One region of the Sporosarcina sp. FSL K6-2383 genome, then DNA from elsewhere that is predicted to be linked to it. Evidence: riboswitches for the same ligand, from Rfam matches in the RefSeq annotation. Region 1 holds a riboswitch; each other region holds the start of a gene.

Region 1 (5,491 bases):
GGTTCACGGATAAAAGCTCGAGTCATTGATAAGCGCTGTTTTTGCCCACCAGATAAGTTCGTTGCTCCCTGTGTCAACTCATGCGCAAACTTGCCATCCAATTTCTCGATAAATTCACTTGCAGCTGCAGACTGAGCTGCTCCCTCCATCTCTACAATCGTTGCGTCCTCTTTCCCAAAATTCAAATTCTCCTCAATGGTTCCCGAAAATAATGTAGCTTTTTGTGGTACAAAACCAATCGACTCTCTCAATCTTCCAAGAGGATATTCCCTCGCATTGACACCGTCGATATAAATACCCCCTGAATCTGGGTCATAAAGACGTGGGATGAGTTTAACCAGCGTCGATTTACCACTACCAGTTGAGCCTAAGATACCAATCGTCTCCCCCGCTTTCGCCAGGAATGAAATATTTTTCAGCACATGCTCTCCATTTTTACTGTAACTAAAATTCACATCTCTAAACTCTACTTGCCCTTTCATTTCTGGAAGCACAGCAGGTACACTCGGTTCACGAATATCGATGTTCGTATCGAGGACTTGCACAATGCGATTTGCCGAAGTAAAGGACCGGGCAATCTGCATTAATACATGACTACTCGTCATTAAACCATTCATAATAATCGTTAAGTAATTAATAAAAGCCAAAATGACACCAACTTGCAGCGTGCCCTCATTGACCTTAATAGCGCCCATCCACATACCGATCACAACGCCTATATTCACAACAAATAGCATAATCGGCATCAAAGTAAGAATCACTTGCTCCGCAGACATATTGCGCCTCGTTAATGTATGATTTACCTGTTGGAACAGTTCTTTTTCATAATCCTGTCGATTAAATGCCTTGATGACACGAATCCCTGCAAAGGTTTCCTGCAGCTTGGTATTCACCTGGTCCATCGCTTGTTGTACTTTGACAAATAACTTCCCTGATGTAATAGAAAAAAAGTAAATTAAAATCATCAATATCGGAATCGCCACTAACAATACCGGAAATAATTCACGAGCCGTAAACCAAACAATGACAACAGCTCCTATAAATAATAACGGTCCACGTACAAAAACGCGCAACGTCATCATAAGCGCCTGCTGGACAGATGTCACATCATTCGTCACAATGGTGATTAATTTCCCTGCACCGAATGCATCTGTATTTTTACTAGAAAACTGCTCCGTCTTTTTGAATACATCGCGGCGTATGTCCGCTGCAAAATTGACAGCTGCTTTTGTGCTGTATACCGTACAACCAACTCCCCCAATTAAACCAATCACAGCAGTTAGCAGCATTAACAAGCCAAGCTTAATGACGTAAGTATTATCATGATTCGCAATTCCCACATCAATCATTTGTTGCATAATTGTGGGCTGAAGCAGGTCCATCGCAACTTCAATACACATTAAAAGGGGGGCTAAAATCGCAAAGCGTGTATAAGGTTTTACATATTGAATTAATTTCTTTAGGGGTTGCATAGCATTTCCCTCCCTATTGGTTTTCTTTCTGTAAACGTTCTGTTATTTCCTCCAAAAAAGCAATCAACTTTGTAGATTTTTCTGGATTTTTTCGCGCTTGTTTCATCGCTTTTCGTACTTCGGCTTCCCACTGTTCCATCGCACGCTTTAACTGAACCGCCTCATCAGAATTTTGCCAAACCCATCTGGCTTCCCATTCAGTCCAGAAATCTCCTTCGATTCTGTTCGCGAAATCCTCTAAGCGTTCTTTCCCTTTTTCTTGAAGCACATATGTTTTTTTTTCTGAAGCCGGATCCAAATCAATCATCTCTTGTTCCAGTAATTCTTGAAGTGCTGGATAAACTGTGCCCGCACTTGCAGCATATAATCCGCCCGAACGATGTTCTAATTCCTTCATCATTTGATAGCCATGCATGGACTCTTCCTTCAGTAAATGCAAGATTGCCAGTTGTACAAACCCTCTCCGCCTTTTCATTGCAACCCCTCCTTTTAACTATATCGATAATTTTAGTCGATATATCGATTAATTACAATAGATATAGAGTAGCAATTTTAAATAAATGAATAATCCAGTTTTTCACTTGCATTATTTTGTTTGGGCTTGCTTCATTCACACGGATGTGGCAGAGTAGTAGATGTACTAATCATAAAAAATTCATACAGTTACAATTATGTGGGGGGACCAGTCGAACTGGTTGAGATATACTTTGGAAGTATAGACCCTTAGAACCTGATCTGGTTGACACCAGCGGAGGGAACATACTCATTAGCCATGTCTATTGTTTATGCGTTCTTCGGTTGCCCGGAGAACGCATTTTTGTGTTCAAAAGAGATGTATTTTGTGTTCCTTGGGCAGCCGTTCACTCGTAATTGCTATGAATCCAAGAGGAGGAATAGAGTTGAGAAAAGTTTTGTTGTTCGTCATGCTTTGTTTGTTGCTGGCGGCGTGTGGTACCGATAAGAGTAATGAATCGAAGAAAGATGGCCAGTTAGAGAAAGTCCAATTTGTCCTAGATTGGACGCCAAATACAAACCACACAGGCTTGTATGTTGCACAGGAAAAAGGCTTTTTTGAACAACAAGGTCTAGATGTTGAAATTATGCTTCCAGGTGAAGCAGGTGCTGACCAGCTTGTCGCAGCCGGAAAAGCACAATTTGGCATCAGTGCACAAGAAACGATTACAGAAGCGCGTGCTCAAGAGATCCCAATCGTGTCAATCGCGGCCATTCTTCAGCATAATACGTCGGGATTTGCCTCTTTGAAGAAAGCTGGCATTGAATCACCAAAGGATTACGAAGGAAAAACATATGGTGGCTGGGGTGCTCCTGTTGAACAGGCAGTCCTCTCTTCATTAATGGATAAAGAACAGGCTGACATCAATCAGGTTGAAATTATCAACATGGGGAATTCAGACTTTTTCACAGCCGTCGAACGTGATATTGACTTCGCATGGATTTACTATGCATGGACAGGCATTGAAGCCGAGCTGCGTGGCATTGACTTGAACATGCAGTATTTAAAGGATTTCTCGGACAAGCTGGACTATTATACGCCTGTCATTACGACGAGCGAAAAAATGATTAGCGACAATCCAGATACGGTTCGCGCTTTTGTCAAGGCAGTTACGCAAGGTTATGAATTTGCCATTGACAATCCAGATGAAGCGGCATCGATGTTATCGAAGGCGGTTCCTGATTTGGATGAGGAGTTGGTCACAGCAAGCCAACAATGGATTTCATCAAAATACCAAGACGATGCACCGCGCTGGGGTGAACAAAAACTTGAAATTTGGCAAGGCTATGCAGAATGGATGACTGACAACAATTTACTCGACGGTGAATTTATCGCAGAGGACGCATTTACCAATGCATTTTTACCTAAATAAGGAGGAACTACTATGACAAACGCACTTGTTAGTATTCAAATCATCCCCAAAATGCCCAATGGAGAAGATGTGATTCCCTTGGTAGATGCCGCTATTGCAGTTATTGAGGAAGCAGGTGTCCCTTACCAAGTATCACCGCTGGAAACAACAATGGAAGGTAACTTGACGGAGTTACTAGCGATTGTACAAAAAATGAATGAGCTTATGATTGAAAAAGGCTCACTAAGTATCATTTCGCAGGTGAAAATACTTTATAAGCCAGACGGTGCTTCCATGGACAAACTGACGGAGAAATACCGTTGAAACACGTATTTAAAAAAGGATGGCGACCTCTATTGGTCATCATCCTTTTACTTATCCTTTGGGAACTAGCAGGCCGGCTATTCAATATTCCCGCATGGCTACTCCCCGTTCCTACACAAGTGTGGCAAGAGACCATTCAGGGCTGGTCACTTTATTTCGGTCATATTTTATCGACCATCCGTCTGACACTTACTGGTTATACGATTGGTATTATTGTAGGTCTAGCCGTTGCCATATTGTTATTCCGTCTACCTGTGTTACAGGAAGCCTTTTATCCGCTACTGATTTTATCGCAAAACATTCCAATCATTGTGTTAGCACCTTTGCTTGTCATCTGGTTCGGATTCGGTATGTTACCGAAAGTGATTATTATTGTACTCGTGTGCTTTTTCCCCATCACCATCGCCCTACTGGATGGTTTGCGGCAAACAGACCGAGATTTGCTGCATTATATGAAAATGACGGGGGCATCGAATCGACAAATTTTTTGGAAATTACAGTGGCCCTATGCCCTGCCTTCTCTCTTTTCAGGTTTAAAAATTGCAGCTACCTATAGTGTCATGGGCGCTGTCATTTCAGAATGGCTCGGTGCCAATAAAGGAATTGGTGTCTATATGACACTAGCATCCTCCTCCTTTAAAACGGATCGCGTATTTGTCGCTATTTTGCTTATTATGATTTTAAGTCTAACTTTTTTCGCTATCATTGCAATGATTGAAAAATGGCTGTTCCGCTGGCAGCGACAAGGAGGGAATTCATCGAATGGGTAAATTACAGTTACAGCAGATTTCAAAGTCTTATGATGATCTTCATGTGCTACAAGATGTATCCTTTCATGTCGATGAAGGCGAATTTGTCTCCATTGTCGGACCATCTGGCAGTGGGAAAAGCACATTATTTCAACTCATTGGTGGCCTATATCCACCAGATCATGGCAAGATTATGCTGGATGGCAAAACGCTCAACAACTCGCGTGGCCACATTAGCTATATGCCACAAAATGCTTCGTTATTTCCATGGCGAACGATTTTAGAAAATGTATTATTAAGCTCAGAAATTGCGGGACAAAAAGATACTGCGACTGCATTGGAGCTTATTGAAAAAGCCGGACTCAGCGGCTATGAACAAGCCTATCCACACCAATTATCTGGTGGTATGAAGCAGCGCGTCGCCTTTATTCGCAGTCTTAACAGCCCTCAATCCATCATTTGCTTAGACGAACCATTCTCCGCACTCGATGAATTCACGCGATTTGAAATGCAGGAATGGCTGCTAGCTATTTGGGAGCAATACCGTAAATCGATTGTATTTATTACACATAATATCGAAGAAGCTCTGTATTTATCAGACCGAATTTTAATTCTTTCCGATAAACCAGCGTCCATCCGAAAAGAAATTAGCGTTTCTTTTCCGAGACCGCGGACGGAAGATATGTTATTGAGCGAGCCATTTATGCAGTTGAAAAGGGAGATTCATCATGAACTACGAGGAAAATGACCCACTGCCAATCATTGACGCACATATCCACCTTGACCAATATGATATAGCCGGGCAGAGAGCAATCATCGACGATTTGGAGAGTCCATCCTCTACACTAAGTGGCTTAATCAGTGTGTCAATGGACCTTGCTTCCAGCGTCAACAATTTGAAACTTGCAGAAAGTCATTCAGGCATCTCCCCGGCCTTCGGCTATCATCCGGAGCAAGGGCCACCTTCTGATATTGTCCTGCAGGAGCTATTTTCTTTCATGCATCTACATAAGGATCAGATGGTCGCCATTGGTGAGGTCGGGCTGCCTTATTATTTGAAAAAGAAGAACCCTAACTTGCA
Region 2 (5,491 bases), 1.8 Mb from region 1:
CTCTATTCCTTCGTCCTCAAAAGCATTAGCACTTTGTGTACCGGAGTTTTTGGAGAGCGACGGATGAACGACCACCATACGATTACCGAAAAGAATGTATAGGGATACGGCGGAGTCGCGTCCCTATAAATGAAAATAGCACGGGAATTGTATAGAAGTCGTTCCATCCAAAGCGAACCAAAAGCTATTGGACTTAGAGTGACTAATAGTTGATTAAGTTATTTTTTTTAGTTAATCAACAAACGTGAAAAAGTAATGACGAAAAGGGCTATTCTAGAATCTACCCGGATTCTAGAATAGCCCTTTATTATTGATTCAGTTGGTATTTACTGAATCAATTTAAATCTTTGTCAAAATAATTGGCTCGCCTTTTGTAACGATAACCGTATGTTCAATTTGTGCAACGAGCGAATTATCAGGTGTAATGAATGTCCAGCCATCTCCTGATTCGATAATATGCTCAGCTTTTTGTGAGATGAAAGGCTCGACTGCAAGGACCATGCCATCTTTCAAAAGAGTCTTATCGGAAGGATCGTAGTAATTCAAAATATGCTGTGGTTCTTCATGCAAAGATTTACCAATGCCGTGGCCCGTTAAGTTTTTAATAACGGCTAGCCCGTGATTTTTCGCCTCACGTTCGACCGCTTTACCAATCCGGTTCAAACTAGAACCTGCCTTCACCTTCGTCATCGCAAGCTCGAATGCACTTGCGGCAACATCGCAGAGCAGTTGTTTTTTGTCGTCTGGTGTTCCAGCAACAAAAGAAATGCCAGTATCAGCAAAATAGCCGCCATAAGAGCCAGAAACGTCGATATTAACAAGGTCTCCATCTTGAATAACACGAGAGCCTGGAATACCATGTGCTACTTCATTGTTGACGCTAATGCATGTGTACCCTGGGAAATCATATTGGTCAATTGGTGCAGAAATTGCTCCTTTTTCTTCAAAGAGACGCCCCGCGAGCTCATCAATTTCTTTAGTTGTTTTACCAGGGACCGTTGCTGCTTTTAACGCTTCACGGATTTCGGCAACAATTTTACCGATTATTTTTAGCGCCTCAATATCCTGTTCAGTTTTTGCAATCATTTCGTACAAATCCTTTCTACCGTTCAATTTTTCTATACATACTATATCATATTATAACGCAGAAAAAAGCCTGCAAACTTTAAAGTAATTGCAGGCAGGTAAATTATTTTTTTGAAATAGTTGCATTGGAAGTTTTCTTATTTGCCATTATTTTTCGTACAATTGGGTAAGCGATGGGGGCTATTTTAATGGCTGTCTTAATTAATTTTCCGATTTTCAAATGAATTCTCTCCTAAAAATATATTTTGTATTCCGTTCCCGCATTTCAAATATGATAAACCTTATTTTAATACCTTCACGCCTTGAACAATATTCCAAATGACGATGATGACAAAGAGAAGTCCATAAATTAGCATGAAAATAAACGGGGTTAATTGCCAAAAACTAAAACTGAAATTATCGCCAGACATTCCGCTTATTTGATTTGTTAAAGAAAACATAGAGAAAGAAAAAATAACAAATCCCGCAATGAGTAATAGGGTCGGGACGAGATGGGAGATGAGTGAGCGTTTTGCATGATACTTAATTTCCCGGTTATCTGATATGAAATAAATGATAACAGGTAGAAGTAATGGAGCAAAAAAAACGCTGAAATAGCATAAAGAAGCTAATAGTTTATTGTTTTGCAAGAGTATCCCCTCCGTTATATGTTAACTATATAGGTTATTTGTTATTCTTGTTAATTATCTTGCTTAAAGATTGACCATCTTATACAATGAAAGAGTTAATTGAATAACTTGAACCACAAGGGGTGCCTTTTTGGCTGAGATTGGACAATTTGTCCTAACCCTTCGAACCTGTAAGATTATTCTTGCGTAGGGATGTGGATGGCAACCATCATATTGTGATGTCCCATTCTATCCGGGATGTCTTTTTTTATGCCCGGAATCCTACACCAACTAGTAGGAGGAGGAAGTCATTTGGATCGTAAACGTCTACAATTTTTACTCGAAGTAGCTATTTTAGGAGCTATATCATTTGTACTTGATAAGATTGGATTTTCAATGCCTCAGGGAGGTTCGGTCACATTATCTATGCTGCCAATTGTTGTCATGGCATTTCGTTGGGGCATTGTTGGGGGAATGCTGACGGGATTTGTCTCGGGGATTTTGCAACTGATTATGGGTGGCTATGTTTTTAATGCCATTCAGGCAGCACTCGATTATTTTGTCGCGTATGCACTTGTTGGTGTCGCGGCAGTTACGCTTGGTTGGCTGTTAAGTGGCAAAGCAAAAGGTAATAAAGGTACGATGGTCATGGCGATTGTTGTAGGTACGGTGATTGGCGGGCTTCTTCGATTTCTTATCCATTACATCGGCGGTATTGTATTCTTTGCGTCATATGCACCTGAGGGACAGCCGGTTTGGCTTTATTCGCTCGTATATAATGCAAGTTATATGATTCCTTCCATCATTTTATCAGCACTTGTAGCTTCATTATTATTTATGTCGGCACCACGTTTGCTACAACGTACATGAAAAATCGCCGTTCTTCCAAAAAGGAGGAACGGCGATTTTTCTATTTGACGGATGTTAATTGTTTTCTTTTGAAAAAAATCACGACAGCAATGGCTGCTGTTAGAAAAAGCGCTGCAGCTGAAACGAATAATTCATTGACGCCGTTTTTTACTGCAATTCCTATAAACGCCCATATGAATACACTGCTTAGAGCTATATCCGCATGGTGGTATAGGAAATGGAGTGCAATGGCTGTAGCGAAGGTCAAATAGATGACCGTCCATAGCGGATCGCTGAGTCCCCAGCCTGACCATTCATGTAGTGTAAGGACATAACTGATGTTGGCAATAGTCGCGATGAAAATCAAGCCAAGGTTAATGGCAATCGGAATTCTACCAAACAATTGGTTGTCTTTTTTAGGGTAAGTGAAATATAGGGCTAGTAATGTAGCGAGTAACAAAGCCATGAAAACAATTGTCCAATTAAAGAAACCGTAATGCCACAGCAGGAGCCAGACAATATTAAACAGACAGCTAATCGTAAACAGGATAGCTCGACCGTTTTGTAGTGATTGGCTAACGGTAGCGTTGTTGTGTTTAAAGCCGTATAGCCAAAAGGCAAGTAGCATATAAATAATAGCCGACAATGCGAAGACATATCCCGCGGGCATGAAAAGAACGGGTAACCTACTTGCGATGGCTACTGTTGTACTGCCGTTCAAAGGTATACTATTTGCTGCTACATTGACAAGGACGATGGCAATGAGCGAAAGGGTCATGATCATAATTCTATACATATTAAAATCCTCCTATTGAATAGTATACATAGGAAAGGTAGAACCTGCGAAGGAAAGTGTGAAGTTTCCGTCACAAATTAATTTCAATCAGTAGGATTTCCGGGTATTCCCAGTCGTGTAATTGATTAATTTCGCATGCCTTCGTTTCATGTTATACTATAAGGAGCTTTTTTACGAAAATTTAGAACAGCAAAAGGGTGAGTGGGTAGTGATTTTGCTTGAAGGGAAAACGTGCTATTTACGAATATTAACAGAGGAAGATGCAAAACTATTCACTGAATTACTAAGTGCTAATAAAGACTATTGGTCTGTTTTTGAACCCCGTCACGAAGCAAGCTATTTTACTGTCGCTGTTCAAAAAGAGAAAATTAGAGAGTCGATTTATCAAATGCGGGATAGAAGAGAATACAACTTCGGTATATTTGATTCAGATACGAGCAGGCTAGTTGGGCATATCTCTCTTTACAGTATTAAAAGACTGCCTTTTTCAAGTGGTTTCGTCGGCTATTCTATTGATGAGCGAGAAATAGGGCGAGGGATAGGGACAGAGGCGGTTAGTCTCGTTACAAATTTTGCATTTGGGAAGTTAGCCTTGCATCGAGTTGAGGCATTTGTTTCACCACGTAATATCGGATCTATGAAGGTTTTGGAAAAGGCGGGCTATCTCCAAGAAGGACTCATGCGGAAATTGCTATATATAAATGGTGTTTGGGAAGATCATTATATGTATGCAATAGTAGAGGATGATTTTTGAAGGGGTAAGAGTATTTTGCGGAAATGGGCAATGAAAATCAAGAGCTGGTACCTGTGAAAAGGTACTAGCTCTTGTCTCGTTTAGGCGGAGTACTTCCGCATTTGTATATTTCCCGGGAAATAAGTCGATTAGTTTTGTGCAGCAAAAGCGTAGCCATCGACAATTATATCAAGTTTCCCTGTGTCAGGATGAGCAACAAGCCCGTGAACAGGTACTGTTGTATCCATCAAGGGGTGGTTTCGAACGATATCCACACTCATTCTGACACTTTCTGTCACATCGCTAAAGCCATGAAGCCAGTCTTTCATGTCAATACCCGAATATTGTAAGGTTTTGAAAAGGTTTTTATCAATCCCACGATCGACCATTTTGTCGATAATTTGATTTGTGTCGATAGAGCTCATCCCACAATCATGATGCGCAACAATGAATACTTCATCTGCTTGTAAATCGTAAATCGCTACAAGTAAACTCCGCATAATCCCGCCAAAAGGATGATTAACAATCGCGCCAGCACTTTTAATAATCTTGGCATCACCATTTTTTAAGTTCATCGCTTTAGGTAACAATTCAGTCAGCCGTGTATCCATGCAAGTTAAAATAACAATACGCTTGTCAGGAAACTTGGTTGTTGCATATTCTTCATATTTTTTTTCAGTGACGAATGTTTCATTGAACTCCAAAATCGTAGAGAGAATAGTCATAGTAACCTCCAATGGTTTCGATTAGTTTTATAATACAGCTGTATATGTAAAAAGAAAAGAGTTGCCGGACGGCAACTCTTAAAATTTATTTTCTGGTTTTGGATCAATCGTTGATGAATCGGCAGCAATAAAAGCTGTTTGGAGACTTCTCATTATAAATAATGCTGAAATACCAAGACAGACCATGAAACCGATAACTGTTGTGAACATTAAGCCCATGTATAAGACCCCTCTCTGTAATGATAGTTAGCCTCAACTTTCATTATACAGTATAAGAGTCTATTTTTTAAGTGGTAAATTAAAATAGATGATGAATTAATTGTGAAGTTTTTAGAATCCCCAATTCCCAGAACGGAATACAGGCTCCGTAGTTCCATCATCGAATACACCATCAATATCCATTTCTTCAGAACCAACCATGAAGTCAACATGTGTAATACTTTGGTTCAAGCCATGCTGAACAAGCTCTTCACGAGACATTTTCTTACCGCCCTCAATACAAAATGCATAAGCACTTCCAAGCGCAAAGTGATTTGATGCATTTTCGTCGAACAAAGTATTGTAAAACAGAAGTTCGGATTGTGAGATAGGAGAAGCGTGTGGAACGAGTGCAACTTCACCTAGATGTTTTGCACCTTCATCCGTGTCAATCAAACGCTTTAATACTTCTTCACCTTGCTCAGCTGTTACCTCA
Region 3 (5,491 bases), 1.1 Mb from region 1:
GGTTTTGGCTCTATTGTGTATGGTTTTAGTTCTGTAGGAGAAAGTACAAATGGATTTTTGAGTACGAATGTCTTAATAGCCATTAGTGCTGGGATTATCGGAGTTGTGTTATTCGTCATTAGGCAATTACAGCTTGAAGAGCCTGTCATGGATTTACGCGTTTTTAAATATCCGATGTTTACACATGCCGTTTTGATGTTTTTAATTATTATTATGGCTATGTTTGCTTCAGAGATTATTTTACCGATTTATATGCAAGGTCCGTTAGCTTTAAGTGCGGCTACAGCTGGTCTTGTGCTATTACCTGGGGCTATTTTGAACGGCATTATGTCGCCATTCATGGGGCATCTGTTTGATAAGTTCGGTCCTCGAGTATTGATGATTCCAGCATCACTTGTGTTAAGTGGAACGATGTTTATGATGAGCAGATTAACAGCTGAAACTGCATTATGGGTTGTCATCGTCGGTTATATTTTATTAATGTTAGCTGTTTCGGCAATCATGATGCCTGCTGAGACGAACGGCTTGAATCAGTTACCTAAACGATTGTACCCACATGGAACCGCAGTTATGTCGACACTACAACCTGTAGCAGGTGCGATTGGTGTGTCTGTATTTATTGGCATTATGAACGCTAGGCAACTGAAGTTTTTACAACAAGCAGATGCACCTAATGACCCCGCGACACTCGTTGAAGCAATGGTAGCTGGCGTCGAACTTGTCTATTTCATCGCTTTCGCCATGTCTCTCGTAGCCGTTCTTTTGGCGTTTATCGTTTATCGTGCGAAGCCAAGTGAAGAAGATGAGCTGGTGCAAAAAGAATAACCGCCATTGAAAAAGACCCATTTCTCCAAAATACTTTGTGGAAATGAAAAAGTGGGAATACCGTATTGTCGATTAATCGAAAATACGGTATTCCCACTTATTTTAAAACTACTACATTCACTTTGCAGTCTCTCTTCGAACAACCGGCGCCACTTCTGTCGCCAGCATTTCAATACCTTCAGCAACCCTTGCGTACGGTATGCCTCCAATATCCATTTGCGCGATAAACCGTTGGTGCCCAAACAATTCATGCTGTTGGAGTATTTTCTCAATAATTTGTTGAGGACTTCCTACAAATAATCCGGTTTCAGGGCTAGCCATTTGCTCGAAATCAGAGCGGGCTATCTTCGTGCTCATTCCGCGCTGTTTGTTCACATACTCCCAATAACTTGTGTAATAGGGGTAAAATTCATCTTTTGCTTGTTGCGTAGTTTTGGCGATAAATGTATGCCCCGTCACTGCTACGTTTAGGGCATCGACGCTATGCCCCGCCTCTAATCCAGCTTGGCGATACAAATCGACAAGTGGCTTGAAGCGTCTTGGATCGCCGCCAAGAATAGCAAGAGCCATTCCTGTGCCAAGTCTACCTGCCCGAATTGCACTTTCCGGTGTTCCGCCCACACCAATCCAAAGCGGTAATTTTTCTTGTGCCGGACGAGGTGCAATCATGGCGTTCTGTAGCGATGAACGGAAAGAACCTTGCCAATTGACAACTTCACTCGTATTTAACTGTTGGAGTAACTGCATATGCTCCTCAAACAGTTCATCATAATCGTTTAAATCATAGCCAAATAGCGGGAAAGATTCTACAAATGCACCACGACCTGCAATAATTTCTGCGCGGCCATTTGACAGTAAATCAAGTGTCGCAAAGTCTTCGAAAAGACGGACAGGATCGATTGTACTTAACACAGTCGTTGCACTCGTTAACTTAATTTGCTTCGTATGCTGTGCCACTGCTGCGAGCGTAACAGCTGGAGATGACACCGCGTAGTCTAAACGATGATGTTCACCTACCCCAAAGACATCAAGTCCAGCTTCATCTGCTAGCTTTCCAGCAGCCAGCACCTCTTGTAGGCGCTGCTGAATGCTAATTGTCTTTCCTGTATGTGGATCTGGGCCGATATCCCCAAACGTATAAATGCCTATTTCGATTCCCGGTTTGCCTACTTCATTTGTCATTATCTGTACTCCATTTCAGAGAAAATGTAAAATGTTCGTTTCTATGTTATGCATTTGCTATTTCATCTAGAACAGCTATCTCCTTTTGTATGTACGATTTTTAGTCCTACTATACAACACTTACGAAACGCACTGTATGTAGACATAGTTTTGAATTATGTCTGCATACAGTATGAACATCCTTTATTATCGTACAGTTTTTAATGCGCCACTCCAAGCAAGAACTTGGTCAAGCATAGCGTTTGCATTGTCTGCATGGTAATCAGCAGGCTTGAATACGCTCATGTTTTCAAAGTCGGACATCAGGGAGAACGTCACCGCTGTACGAACGTCAGCAACTTGTAGTTCACCTAGGATTAGACGTAGATTTTCATGTGCACGTGTACCACCCAAGCTACCATATCCAACGAAGCCAGCTGCTTTGTTGTTCAATTCTGGGTTCAAGAAGTCCAACGCATTTTTTAGTGCGCCACCAATTGCATGGTTATATTCAGGTGTAACGAAAACATAACCATCGAAAGAAGCCATTTTTTCTGACCACGCTTTGATTTGTGCTTCAGCATCCGGTTGTGCATTTGCTGAGCCTAAGAATGGCAGGTTGTAATCAGCAAGGTCTACAATTTCATACTCTGCATCATTACGTTTGTTTGCGAACTCATTCATCCATTTTGCTACAGCATCACCGTTGCGTCCTACACGTACACTACCTTGAACAATACCGATTTTCAATTTTACATTTGTCATTGTTTTTTCCTCCTCAGTTGATCTACCGAATAGTCTGTCGAATAGTCTGTCGAAAAATCCCACTTTGATAACCACCCATATAATTTATTTACTTTTTCAAACGACAATACTTACTTTACGTAACAAACTATATAATTGTAACCACGTATTGTCAAGCAAGTAGTTTCGAGAGTCATCTGGAACTGGTTACATTTATCTTACACTTTACAAACGCCATTCCTTCCTTTACACTGAATGCGCTGGAGTCGATTCAGCATAATACAAACTTTACAATCAAAATCACATACGTTTTCTGCACTAGGGGTGCCTATTTTCGGCTGAGATGAGAGCTTTTGCTCCGATCCCTTATAACTCGAACCAGGTAATACTGGCGTGGGGAAGTGCGGTTACTTTTGCCGTAGGTCACCTATGCGCAGGAGGGCTGCATCTTCACGGATGTGGCTTTTTTTGTGGAGTAAAATAGGGGGAAATAGTTATGGAAACAGCATTTTCTTGTGGAACGAGCCCGATTATTGGATTGCGGTTTTCGCTTCATCCAATGGCGGACAATTTTGTAGAAATCATTAAAGGCGCATTATCGAAAGCAGATACGTCCAATGTGTGGATGCACACCGATGATGTCAGTACGGTCATACGTGGCAAAGAGATTCATGTTTTTGATACGGCCAAGGCTATTGTGTTACACGCTGCAAAAACGGGGACACATGTCGCCTTTAACGGTACTTTTTCAGTCGGCTGTCCTGGTGATACTGCGGGGGATGTTTATTTAGAAAAAGATGATGTTCGATTAAATGAACCACTAGTGAAAGACTTACGACAATATGTATCCTCACAGTTTGCTTTGTATCCGATGAACAATCCGGATTATATGTCGGTCATTTATAAAGAAGTAGAGCGTGCGAAGGAACAAGGTGTCTTTAACACGAGTATGCATTATGCCAGCGGCTTGCACGGGGATATTCATGAGGTTTTTACATTTTTAGAAGAGTCTTTTTCCGAGGCACGCTCCGCGGAACATCGACATCTCGTCATGACGGTTAATATGAGCATCAATAGTCCTTCACACAAAGGCGGTGCCTGACTTGTTGAAGTCCTGGAAGCTGAAAGAAGTTGTGTTATTGTCGGTGCTGGCCGTTGTATTTGCTGTTGTCTATTTACTATTCGTCCATGTCGGAAATATTTGGGCTGGCTTCATCGGCCCGATTGCGTATGAATGGATGTTTGGCATTTGGTTTATTGTGTCGATTATTTGCATGTACATCATTCGCAAACCTGGTGCCGCCGTGTTGTCTGAAACCGTAGCTGCCGCCATTGAAGTGATGATTGGTAATGCAGTTGGCCCGCGACTGATTTTAAGTGGACTGATTCAAGGATTAGGGGCAGAAGCTGCCTTTGCCGCCACAGGCTACAAACGATTCAATACATGGGTGCTCATTTTGGCGGGCGTGGGATCAGCGGTATTTAGCTTTGTCTACAGCTATTTCGTGTCGGGTTATGCAGCGCTCTCCCCTTCTTATGTTGCTCTCATGTTTGGTCTACGAATTATGAGTGGTGCGCTGATTGCCGGACTTGGTGGGAAATGGGTATCTGACGGTCTTCTTGCGACAGGTGCACTACGTGGCTATGCCATTTCTAGGGATAAACCAAATCGCAAGCAGAAAGTAACAGTTCAGCATGGTCGTTGAATGGGCAAAGCAAGTACTAGCAATTGAGTCCGCCATTGTCATGGCATTCGCTAACGTCACCTTCCGCTTTCCTGAGGAGGATAATCCCGTGTTACAAGACGTTTCTTTGACCATTCGGCAAGGGGAACGTGTCGTCATTACAGGTGCAAGCGGCAGCGGCAAAAGCACGCTACTTTATTTGATGAACCGCCTGTACCCGGCGAGTTGCGATGGCATTCTGTCCGGAACCATTACGTTATGGGATAAAGACCATGAAGACTACGCCCCAGGTGAGGTCAATGCCCGTGTTGCCACTGTGTTTCAAGATCCTGATTCGCAATTTTGTATGCCAACTGTAGAAGAGGAAATGGCTTTTACACTTGAAAACTTACATGTACCACGTAGAGAGATGGAGCAGCGAATAACGGAGGCATTAGAAGTCACACAGCTAAGTAACTTAAGGCATACAGTCATTCAAACACTTTCAGGTGGGATGAAGCAGCGAGTCTCTACTGCCTGTGCCATTCTGATGAAACCAGAAGTTCTGTTATTGGATGAACCCTTGTCACATCTAGATCCGGTGACGGCACATGAATTTGTTGGCTGGTTAGATGCACTTCAAAGAGCGTATGGCTGGACTGTCGTTGTAGTTGAACATCGTCTTGATACTTGGGGAAATTTTTTCGATTGGGGTTTACAGGTTGTAACTGGCGGGTTTGTCGAACGAACCAATTGCACTGTGGCAGCTCCGATTTTATTCGAAAAAAGAAGGTCTTCGAGGGGTGCTGCAACAGTCTTTGACATGCAGAGTGTGTCTGTGAAAATGAAAGGGAAAATGTTGTTAGAAGATGTGTCTATCCAGTTGAATAGCGGAGAGGTGGCTGTACTAGCAGGGCATAACGGCAGTGGAAAGTCGACGCTGTTGAAAGCAATTTGCGGCATTATGCCGATGACAAAGGGACGAATTGTAGGAGAAGCCGTCCTTCCAGGCTATGTGCCCCAATCGCCTGAGCATTTGTTTGTGACACAGCGGGTTGAGGATGAGATTGTCTTTTCTAGGGGCGTAGCACCTGAAT
Region 4 (5,491 bases), 1.4 Mb from region 1:
ATCCGTTCTCTCACGATTGCCGCTGTTTCATCATCCTGTCCGACATGCACACCATCTGCATCAATGGCTATTGCTAACTCCACGTCATCATTGACGATAAACGGGATATGATAGTGCCGACAAAGTGTCTGGCAAGCTTCTGCAAATGCTCGTTTTTCATCTCCAATAAGTGCTCCGTGACCTTTTTCTCTTAATTGAAAACAAGTTACACCACCCCGCAGTGCCGCCTCCAATACTTTCAGTGGATCGGCTGTCCCTGTATTGACACTTCCCATGATGAAATACAATTGTAGCTGTTGCTCAATCAATGAAGACCATCTCCTTCCACTCTGTTGCACTTTGCTGTCTGTACGCCCAATGATTGGTAGGTCCATGCCCTGCCGTCCCCAAGATCAGACCGTCAGCAATGGCCATTTGGATAAATCGTTTAGCATCGATAACTGCTTCAGTAATAGGCATCCCTTGTGAAATCCGTGCGGTAATTGCTGCAGAAAATGTACAGCCGGTGCCATGTGTGTTTTGGGTATGGATCCATTCTGAGCGTAAGGTGATGCGTTTGCCGTCTGCCGATAAAAATAAATCCTCTGCATGGTCGACATCTTGTCTATGGCCGCCCTTCATGACAACAGCCCCCACTCCTAATTGCAAAATGCGATGCGCGGCTTCCTCGACATCTCCATCTGATTCAATGGTCATCCCTGCTAACACTTCTGCCTCTGGAATATTAGGCGTGATGACAGAAGCTAGTGGAATTAGTTGTGTTTTCAATGCATCCACGGCCTCCTCTAGTAAAAGGGAAGCCCCGCCTTTAGCAATCATGACGGGATCGATAATGAGTGTAGGCGTATCATAAGATTTCAGTATTTCTGCTACAGCGCGGATGATGTCAGCAGAAAACAGCATGCCCGTTTTCACTGCACCGACGTTGAAGTCATCCAGCACTGCCCGCATTTGCGCGGTCACACCAGCTGCCTCAATTGGATAAACCCCGTGTACACCTAGTGTATTTTGTGCCGTCACAGCAGTTAGTGCCGATGTCCCGAAGACACCCAACTCTTGAAATGTTTTCAAATCGGCTTGAATGCCTGCGCCGCCACCACTATCGGATCCTGCGACAGTTAAAGCGATAGCTGTCATCTTGCTACACCTCCCTGATGAAGGGCGTTCAAAAACTGAGCTTGAAAATCGCCGGGACCCCCGGATTTTTCAGCAGCCTGCTGTCCAGCTTGTTTATAAAAAATACATGCATTCGCTACCGCGTCCAACGAAATTTCATTCGCGACAGCCAAGAATGCACCTGCGATGGCACTTAGTAGGCAACCGCTGCCTGTAATTTTGGCCATCAATGGATGCCCGCCTGTAATGTGCAGCGTTTTGTTGCCATCGGTGACAATATCGACCACGCCGGTAACGGCAACGATACAGTGGTGTCTACGTGCAACGTCCTCTGCAAGTGTGGCTAAATCCGTGTCACCTTGACCCGCGTCGACGCCTTTTGCCTCCCATTTTACCCCTGCAATGGCGGCAAGTTCGCCCGCATTACATCGGATGAGTGTCACATCGACTTCATCTAAAATCCCTAAAACAGATTCTTTGCGGAAAGCGGTTGCTCCAGCCCCGACAGGATCGAGAACGACAGGTTTACCATGCTGATTAGCGCTTTTCCCCGCCAGAAGCATTGCTTTGACGGTTTCCCGTTTCAGTGTGCCGATATTTAACACGGTACAAGACGAGATACTAGCGATTTCCGCTGCCTCCTCCACAGCATCGGCCATAATGGGAGATGCGCCGAGTGCTAGCAAACCATTCGCTTGGAAATTGGCCACGACGATATTGGTGATGCAATGCACAAGTGGTTGTTCTTCACGCAGTTTTTGTATCATTGGTTCGCTACCTCTTCGTATGGGTGAATTGTCCACTGTTGCTGTGTCCAGGCCATTGCCCAAAACTGCCATTCATAATAGCTGCTCTTACGGAAATGTTCTTTGAGCCGAAGGCGTCTCTCTGGGGAAACAGCTTCCGCTAGTTCATTCATCCGGGCAATCTGTTCTTGTACAAGCTCTTCAAACCATTCAGAACTGTAGGTTTGAATCCACTTATCGTAAACGGGGTGATTTGGTTTCGCGTCTTTGAGTCTTTCGCCAATTTCATAATACAACCAGTAACATGGCAACAATGCAGCGAGGATATCTGCTAAATCACCCTCGTGAGCTGCGCGATACATATGGGAAACATATTGATAAGCGGTTGGCGCAGGTTGGAATGCTGTGCGTTCTTCTTCGGTTATGTCTAACATGCTGAAAAAGGACTCATGCAAGGACATTTCCGCACTACATGTACGTTCTGCGTGTGCTGCAAACCGTTGTGTCGTTAGTAAATCCTGTGCTTTCACAGCACCCAGCGCCTGGATTTTTGCAAAATGGGACAAATAATAAGAATCCTGTTGCACATAAAACTTAAACACTTCTACAGGCAAAGTGCCGTCTGCTACTCCTTTGATAAATGGATGGTCAAAGCTCCCTTGCCATAATGCATCACATTCCGACCGTACTTCATCACAAAATGTCATCCTGTCCACTCCCCATATCCCTATTATTGAAAATGAAAAAGCCGCCTCCTAATATAGCTTAGGAAGCGGCCCACGATGGTTTGGTCAATAAAAAAACAGCGCAGTCCCACTTCCCTACGCTGGTATGATCCAGATCAGGTTCCAAGGGTCCGCATATGCATATGCGTCTCAGCCTTTAAAAGACTCCCCTAGTGGCGAAAAATATTCGATTTTCATCACAACTATAACATAAGTTTGATAATTGGCAAGATATAAAACTATTATTCGTCGTTTTGCCTCTGTGAATAAAAAGCATCCAAACGCTCGGCAGCTAATTTATAAGCTTTGCTTTTATCCCGAGGACCGATTGCAATCATATCCATCCTTGTAATGGTGGATTTAACGGGTTGATAGATACATCTGATGTTAGTAGACTTCGATTTAATTTTTGCGAAGCCGTTTAAATTGCCATGTAATGATTTTGCAACACCTTCAGGCACAAAAAGTGGTCCTTGTTTAGCTCGTCGAATAATAAGAGCTAGTATACTTGTTCGACTTCCTTTGTTGATGGCTTTTAAGTCTTGTTTAACTTCGGGTGTGAATTTTAGCTCTACGTTATAATTGTCGATTAAAAATTGGGTAAGTTCGGCTAGATTGTTCAATTTTTAGTCCCCAATTTCTTTCATTAATTGGTCAAAGTCGATATCATCTTCGTCAAAAACATCATGTAGAGACAATGTGGCCTTGCTGTTTAGCCTTTGTATGGCGGTCTCTTCAATTAATTCATCTAGGGCATTCTCGAGAGCCTCTTTATTTGCTAGGAGTTCTTCGAAATAATCTAAGTCTAAAAAAGCACCTTTTGCATTTTTATTCTTCGCATTTTGAATGATAAATACTTCATCGGTTACTTCTTCAGAAAAACGATCGAGCATTTCAGTTAGCTTGTTATGACGTGTGATATCCGTGATATTGTATACGTTATTTTTAAGAAATTTTAACGTGTCTGAGTTAACGGTTTTTTTTGATTTATCCAAAGTAGAAGCACTCACTTTCATCATTCCTTTCCAATAGTATATGCACGGTTTGATATATGTATACTCATTGTAGCATTTCATCCGTGTACATAACAACACGGATGAATTGCTAATGAATGGATTCTTTATGAAAAAACACAATAAATTAATACTCGCTTAACAATAGACCGCTAGAATTGGTTTATGGAAAGATACTATATTTAGGAGGCAAACAGATGAAAATGAGAAAGAAAATGATTTCAGGGATTGCGGCAGCGGGAATTCTTTTTGGTGCAAGTCAGCCACATAATGTATTTGCAGAACAATCGTCTTTATTTCAATATAAAGGGGATGATTTGAAGGTGACGCGAATTGGTCAATATGACAGTGCAGTAGGTATTGGTGGTACTGAAATTATGGCTTATGATGAAACGTTAAAACGTGCCTTTGTCACAAATGGCGTCGTATCTGGCATTGATATTCTTTCTTTTGAAGCATTAACATCTGGTGAATTTACAAAAGTAAGAGCCTTAAAACGAGTATTTTTAGCGGATTTCGGTATTGAAAATGTAACAGATATTACGAGTGTTGCATCTCATCCGACAAAAGATCTAGTGGCGGTATCGGTCGTCAGTAATCCGAAAACAGACCCAGGCTATATTGTTTTTTTAACAAAAGAGGGAGCATACATATCGCACGTGCAAGTCGGTTCATTGCCCGACATGGTGACATTTACACCGGACGGGACAAAAGCCATCGTTGCAAATGAAGGAGAGCCGGGTGATGATTACGCGGTTGATCCGGAAGGTACGATTTCCATCATTGATGTCACGAAAGAACCAAGCGATTTCACAGCAAATACACTTTCATTTAAAGATGTGGAGATCGATGGGAAAGTTCGAGTGAATTCTAAAGGGACCATCCTTCAGCAATTGGAGCCAGAATATGTAGCGGTTTCTGAAGATAGTAAACTAGCGTATGTATCGATGCAAGAAAATAACGCCATCGCTACAGTTGACCTCGTGGCAGAAAAAATCCTTAATGTGAAAGGGCTAGGGGTGAAAGATCACTCTATTCCTGGGAACGAGCTCGATGGAAAGCGTAATGATGAAACAACAATTGAAAATCTTCCTCTTCTAGGTTTTTACATGCCAGATGCCATTGATACGTTTACCTCTGGCGGCAAAACGTATATTTTGACACCTAATGAAGGTGATGCCCGGGATTACGAAACGTATTCTGAAGAGGCTGAAATTGGGGATATCGCCGATAAGATTAAATTAAATGCAGATCATTATAAAGGGTTCACGCAAGAAGAACTCGATCAGTTAGTGGCGGATGGTTTATTCGATGAGATGAAGAAAACCAAAATCACACTCGAGCAAGGTATGACAGCAGATGGTTCTTACGAGGCGCTCCATTCGTACGGTGGACGCAGTTTCTCCATCTTTGACGCTGAAACAATGGAGCTTGTGTTTGATAGCGGAAGTGAATTCGAGGAAATTACAGCTGAAGCACTCCCTCAGTTCTTTAACACGGATAACGAGGAAATCGCATACGACAAAAGGAGCTCTGCAAAGGGTCCAGAACCCGAAACCGTTGTTAGCGGAGAAATTGATGGTAAAAAGTATGCATTTATCGCTTTGGAGCGAGTGAGTGGAATAATGGTCTATGACCTTATGAATCCATTGAAACCTGAGTTCGTCACGTTTATTACAAGTAGAGATTATAGCGGGGATATTAAAGGGGATGTATCGCCTGAAGGTCTGCGCTTTATTTCAGCTGACAAGAGCCCTACAGGTCATGCTCTATTAGCGGCAACTCATGAAGTATCTGGCACGGTTGCGATCTATGAATTTGGTGGAAAAGGCATGCATAAATCAGTTTTGTTTGAAGATATCGAAGAGAGCCATTGGGCGTATCCATTTGT

The links. Region 1 has a riboswitch for thiamine pyrophosphate ahead of MKZ10_RS08420 (ABC transporter substrate-binding protein). Riboswitches for the same ligand answer to the same signal wherever they lie in the genome.
Region 2: linked by a shared signal. The riboswitch ahead of thiT (energy-coupled thiamine transporter ThiT) and the one ahead of MKZ10_RS08420 (ABC transporter substrate-binding protein) in region 1 are both predicted to bind thiamine pyrophosphate.
Region 3: linked by a shared signal. The riboswitch ahead of MKZ10_RS03200 (YkoF family thiamine/hydroxymethylpyrimidine-binding protein) and the one ahead of MKZ10_RS08420 (ABC transporter substrate-binding protein) in region 1 are both predicted to bind thiamine pyrophosphate.
Region 4: linked by a shared signal. The riboswitch ahead of tenA (thiaminase II) and the one ahead of MKZ10_RS08420 (ABC transporter substrate-binding protein) in region 1 are both predicted to bind thiamine pyrophosphate.

What each region holds. Positions count from the first base shown of each region.
Region 1 covers NZ_CP152017.1:1,685,455-1,690,945, reverse strand. Annotated here, with positions in the region: gene MKZ10_RS08430 (ABC transporter ATP-binding protein) at 1-1,472, opposite strand, end outside; gene MKZ10_RS08425 (PadR family transcriptional regulator) at 1,486-1,947, opposite strand; TPP riboswitch at 2,138-2,246, shown strand; gene MKZ10_RS08420 (ABC transporter substrate-binding protein) at 2,372-3,358, shown strand; gene MKZ10_RS08415 (thiamine-binding protein) at 3,371-3,661, shown strand; gene MKZ10_RS08410 (ABC transporter permease) at 3,658-4,431, shown strand; gene MKZ10_RS08405 (ABC transporter ATP-binding protein) at 4,424-5,158, shown strand; gene MKZ10_RS08400 (TatD family hydrolase) at 5,139-5,491, shown strand, end outside.
Region 2 covers NZ_CP152017.1:3,452,684-3,458,174, reverse strand. Annotated here, with positions in the region: gene map (type I methionyl aminopeptidase) at 340-1,086, opposite strand; gene MKZ10_RS17510 (hypothetical protein) at 1,190-1,306, opposite strand; gene MKZ10_RS17505 (hypothetical protein) at 1,368-1,715, opposite strand; TPP riboswitch at 1,824-1,925, shown strand; gene thiT (energy-coupled thiamine transporter ThiT) at 2,007-2,564, shown strand; gene MKZ10_RS17495 (tryptophan-rich sensory protein) at 2,605-3,339, opposite strand; gene MKZ10_RS17490 (GNAT family protein) at 3,548-4,093, shown strand; gene MKZ10_RS17485 (carbonic anhydrase) at 4,222-4,797, opposite strand; gene MKZ10_RS17480 (hypothetical protein) at 4,876-5,016, opposite strand; gene MKZ10_RS17475 (aminopeptidase) at 5,128-5,491, opposite strand, start outside.
Region 3 covers NZ_CP152017.1:603,684-609,174, reverse strand. Annotated here, with positions in the region: gene MKZ10_RS03215 (MDR family MFS transporter) at 1-825, shown strand, start outside; gene MKZ10_RS03210 (LLM class flavin-dependent oxidoreductase) at 943-2,007, opposite strand; gene MKZ10_RS03205 (NAD(P)H-dependent oxidoreductase) at 2,194-2,751, opposite strand; TPP riboswitch at 3,041-3,147, shown strand; gene MKZ10_RS03200 (YkoF family thiamine/hydroxymethylpyrimidine-binding protein) at 3,227-3,832, shown strand; gene MKZ10_RS03195 (ECF transporter S component) at 3,834-4,436, shown strand; gene MKZ10_RS03190 (ATP-binding cassette domain-containing protein) at 4,426-5,491, shown strand, end outside.
Region 4 covers NZ_CP152017.1:274,743-280,233, reverse strand. Annotated here, with positions in the region: gene thiE (thiamine phosphate synthase) at 1-308, opposite strand, end outside; gene thiD (bifunctional hydroxymethylpyrimidine kinase/phosphomethylpyrimidine kinase) at 301-1,137, opposite strand; gene thiM (hydroxyethylthiazole kinase) at 1,134-1,883, opposite strand; gene tenA (thiaminase II) at 1,880-2,569, opposite strand; TPP riboswitch at 2,664-2,769, opposite strand; gene MKZ10_RS01555 (hypothetical protein) at 2,830-3,210, opposite strand; gene MKZ10_RS01550 (hypothetical protein) at 3,214-3,597, opposite strand; gene MKZ10_RS01545 (choice-of-anchor I family protein) at 3,798-5,491, shown strand, end outside.